Regions from separate parts of the Kitasatospora sp. NPDC056800 genome, predicted to be linked through region 2. Evidence: predicted binding sites of a transcription regulator. Region 2 holds the regulator's gene; the other holds the start of a gene.
What was found. Region 2 encodes HspR, which represses chaperone genes until heat shock. Its sites were predicted from a motif close to TTGAGNNNNNNNNNCTCAA; they were not measured.
Positions count from the first base shown of each region.

Region 1: lon (endopeptidase La) is a predicted target of HspR. The motif match lies at 1,267-1,285, and genes of this name have one in related genera.

Region 1 covers NZ_JBHUAL010000044.1:42,571-44,769, reverse strand. The annotation lists gene ACFRQN_RS13025 (rhomboid-like protein) at 312-1,079, shown strand; gene lon (endopeptidase La) at 1,308-2,199, shown strand, end outside.
Region 2 covers NZ_JBHUAL010000077.1:18,882-21,080, reverse strand. The annotation lists gene dnaJ (molecular chaperone DnaJ) at 1-888, shown strand, start outside; gene ACFRQN_RS18835 (heat shock protein transcriptional repressor HspR) at 896-1,426, shown strand; gene ACFRQN_RS18830 (helix-turn-helix domain-containing protein) at 1,604-2,199, shown strand, end outside.

The sequences.
Region 1 (2,199 bases), on a different contig from region 2:
GCACGAGTGGGCACGGGCCGATACCTTACCCGTCGAATTTTCTCTGCGTAACGGTACGTATGCAGTGCAGTTGACGCCAAGTCGCCGGTCAGAGGCCCTGGTGCCCCGTTTATGGGGAGAAGGTCTGGACCAATGTCGGGAATCCGGCGGTCCGCTACGGCGACGGTCTTCACGGGCTTCTTTCAGGTGCCTCTCAGAACCTCGACGTACCGTGGCCACGTGAGCGCCCGGCCGGGCGGAATCCGCGGCGCGCGCCGGTACGTTGGGCATCCGGCGGGGAGCCGGTGGCTGCGGCGTGGAGCGGAGGCGGCATGGCGGGACTCGGGCGGGGTGCCGACGGGTACGGGAGTGCGGGGGCGCCGTACGGAATGCTCCGCCTCGGGCTGCGCACCGGCGTCCTGGAATGGCTGCTGGAACGGGTGCCGACGCCCCGGAGAACGCCCTTCACGCTCGGGTACCTCGCCGTCGTGGGAGCCACCACGACCTTCGCCAGGCTCGCCGATCCGGAACTCGTCCAGCGTCTGCAGGAGGCCTCCAGTTCGGACGGCCACAACCTGCTCCAGCATCCTTTGCGCGCCCTTGTGCTGAGCGGGTTCTGGGTGGCCGGCGAGGTGTGGATGCCGTACCTGTGGGGATTCGCCCTCACCCTCGCCCCGCTGGAGCGCAGGGTCGGCCCGGCCCGGGCCGCGGCGGTGTTCGCGGCCGGGCATGTCGCGGCGACGCTGCTCTCCCAGGGGGTGGTGATCACCGCGGTGGAGACCGGGCGGATGGCGCCCGAGGCGATGGACTACCTGGACATCGGGGTCAGCTACGGCGTGCTCGCCTGCCTGGGCGCGGTGGCCGGGCTGCTCTCCTGGCGCGGGCGGCTGCTCGCGCTGGGCGGCGCCGGGCTGATGATCGCCGAGCAGATCGCCACCGACAAGGACGTGATCACCGGGGTGGGGCACCCGGCCGCGGTGCTGACCGGGGTCGCGCTGTGGCGCTGGCTGCGCCGGGCCGAGCGGCGCCCGCCCCGGCCGCGCCCGGCCGCCGCGACGGCCGCGGGCGGTGCGCCCGCGCGGGTGCGTGCGGCGCGCTGACGCCTGTGCGTTAGGCGCGTCTACGCCGTCGCCCGGTCGGACCTCCCCGGACTCGCGGGGCTCCCCGTCGGGACTTTTCGAGGCGTGTCCGGTGCTCTTTTGACGAAGTCGGGTGCCGCGCTTTCCCCGCCGATTCCTGTTCGCTCATGGCGAACAGGGGGCCGGGAACATCCGGCGCCCGTGAAGCCTTAGTCAGGTCGACTCAAGTTCACTGACTGGGGAGAGATCATGGCATCGACGTCCACACCGCTCACCCTGCCCGTGCTGCCGCTCGACGACGAGGTCGTCCTGCCGGGCATGGTCGTCCCGCTGGACCTGAAGGACACCGAGGTGCGCGCCGCCGTCGAGGCCGCCCGGGCCGCCGCCACCGGCGCCGGCAAGCCGCAGGTCCTGCTGGTCCCGCGGGTGGACGGCTCGTACGCGGCGGCCGGCACGCTGGCCACCGTGGAGCAGGTCGGCCGGCTGGCCGACGGGGAGCCGGCCGCGCTGGTGCGCGCCGTGCGCCGGGTCCGGATCGGGGTCGGCACCACCGGCCCCGGCGCCGCCCTCTGGGTGGAGACCACGCTGTTCACGGAGTCCTCGGTGGGCACCCCGGTGGCCGGCCGGGCCGCCGAGCTGGTCAAGGAGTACAAGGCGCTGTCCACCCAGTGGCTGCGCAGGCGCGGCGCCTGGCAGATCGTCGACCGGGTGGCGCAGATCGAGGGCGTCGGCGAGCTCGCCGACAACATCGGCTACGCGCCCTTCGCCACCGCCGAGCAGAAGCTCAAGGTGCTGCTGGAGGCCGACCAGGTCGCCCGCCTGGAGTACGCGCTCGCCCTGCTGCGCGACCACCTCGCCGAGGAGGAGGTCAACGACACCATCCGCAAGGACGTCGAGGAGGGCGTGGCCAAGCAGCAGAAGGAGTTCCTGCTCCGCCGCCAGCTGGAGGCCGTCCGCAAGGAGCTGGCCGAGCTGAACGGCGACCCGGCCGACGAGGAGGGCGACTACCGCGCCCGGGTCGAGGCCGCCGACCTGCCGGAGAAGGTCCGCGAGGCCGCGCTCAAGGAGGTCGACAAGCTGGAGCGCTCCTCCGACCAGTCGCCCGAGGGCTCCTGGATCCGCACCTGGCTGGACACCGTCC
Region 2 (2,199 bases):
GGCAGCTACAGCTTCGACTTCGGCGACCTCTTCAGCGGCAGCCAGGGCGGCGCCGGCAGCGGGGGCGGCATCGGCGACGTCTTCGGCGGCCTCTTCAACCGCGGCGGCACCCGGCAGGCCCAGCCCCGGCGCGGCGCCGACGTCGAGACCGAGGTGACGCTCTCCTTCGAGGAGGCGGTGGACGGCGCGACCGTCCCGCTGCGGATGACCAGCCAGGCCCCCTGCCGCAGCTGCAACGGCACCGGCGCCAAGACCGGCACCACCCCGCGGGTCTGCCCGACCTGCGTCGGCGCGGGCACCGTCAGCCGCGGCCAGGGCGCCTTCGCGCTCTCCGAGCCGTGCAAGGACTGCCGCGGCCGGGGCATGATCGTCGACGACCCGTGCACCGACTGCCACGGCAGCGGCCGGGCCAGCTCGGCCCGCACCATGCAGGTCCGCATCCCGGCCGGCGTCCAGGCCGACCAGCGCATCCGGCTCAAGGGCAAGGGCGCACAGGGCGAGCGCGGCGGACAGCCCGGCGACCTCTACGTCACCGTGCACGTCGACCCCCACCCCGTCTTCGGCCGCAAGGGCGACAACCTCACCGTCACCGTGCCGGTCACCTTCCCCGAGGCCACGCTCGGCGCCACCATCGAGGTGCCCACGCTGAACGGCCCCGCCGTGAAGCTCAAGCTGCCCCCGGGCAGCGCCAACGGCCTCACCATGCGCGCCCGCGGCAAGGGCGCCACCCGCAAGGACGGCACCCGCGGCGACCTCCTCGTCACCGTCGAGGTCGTGGTGCCGCAGCACGTCACCGGCGACGCGCTGAACGCCCTCGAGCAGTACCGCGAGGCCACCGCCTCCGACGATCCGCGCGCCGCCCTCTTCCGGGCGGCGAAGGGAGCGTGACGACCAGATGTCCCCGATGAACCCGATCGACCCCGACACCCCGATCGGCCCCGGCCTCGGCGAAGGCCTGCCCGGCGCCGGCCCCCGCCGCACCCGCCGCGCCGCCACCGCCCCGCCGGCGTACGTCCTCACCGAGGACACCCCGGTGTACGTCATCTCCGTGGCCGCCGAACTGTCCGGCCTGCACCCGCAGACCCTGCGCCAGTACGACCGCCTCGGCCTGGTCTGCCCCGACCGCACCGCCGGCCGCGGCCGCCGCTACTCCGCACGCGACATCCAGCAGCTGCGCGAGGTCCAGCGGCTCTCCCAGGACGAGGGCATCAACCTGGCGGGCATCAAGCGGATCATCGAGCTGGAGAACCAGGTCACCGCCCTCCAGTCCCGCGTCACGGAACTGGTCGACTCCCTGGAAGGCGCCGCCACCGCCCTCCAGCAGCGCGAGGCCGCCGTCCACGCCTCCTACCGCCGCGACCTCGTCCCGTACCAGCCCCCCACCCCGCAGTCCAGCGCCCTCGTCGTCTGGCGCCCCAAGCGCTGACCGGGCACCCACCGGCCGCCGGCCCCTCCTCTCGGGGGGTGCCGGCGGCTGCCGTGTGGTGAGAGAGTGCAGTCACATTTCGTCTTCATCGGACTCATCAGGTCTGGCATGCTGAAACGTGACTCAGCGGCGGCGCTGATGGGACACAGGCGTCACGGTAACGGCAAGGAGCCGCAGATGAGTGAACGAGAGCAGCCCGTTGCCGCTGGCTCACCCGTCCTGTCGGCCGAGGCCCGAGAGCTATATCTGGCCGTCATCCGAGGAGACGGTCATCTGCCGTCAGGATCCGATCCCGGGCGGGCCGATGCCGCTCGGGACGAGTTGGTCGGAATTGGCCTCCTCGTACCCGACACCGACGATCCGAGCGATTTCATAGCGGCCGATCCCACCCAGCTCTCGACAAGCCTCAGCCATTCGTGGCAACGCCAAGCACTGGATCTCCTCTCGCGGGCCGTTTCACTCCCGTCCGAACTCCAGGAACTCGCACAGGAATTCCACGCCCCGAAACAGCAGGGAGGGTCGATCGAATATGTGCGAGGGAAGGCCCTAATTCATCAGCGAGTACAGCAGTACAGGGTTTCCATGGAGGAAGCCCTGGCGCTCCAGCCTGGCGGCCCTCGGCCGCCGGACGTTCTCTCGGTCATGGTCGAGCAGGACCTGAACACCCTCCGCAGTGGCACGACGATGCGGACGATTTACCACGCCAGCACCCGGTACCATCAGCCGACCAGGGATTACGTGGCCACACTCGCACGTGCTGGTGGGCAGTACCG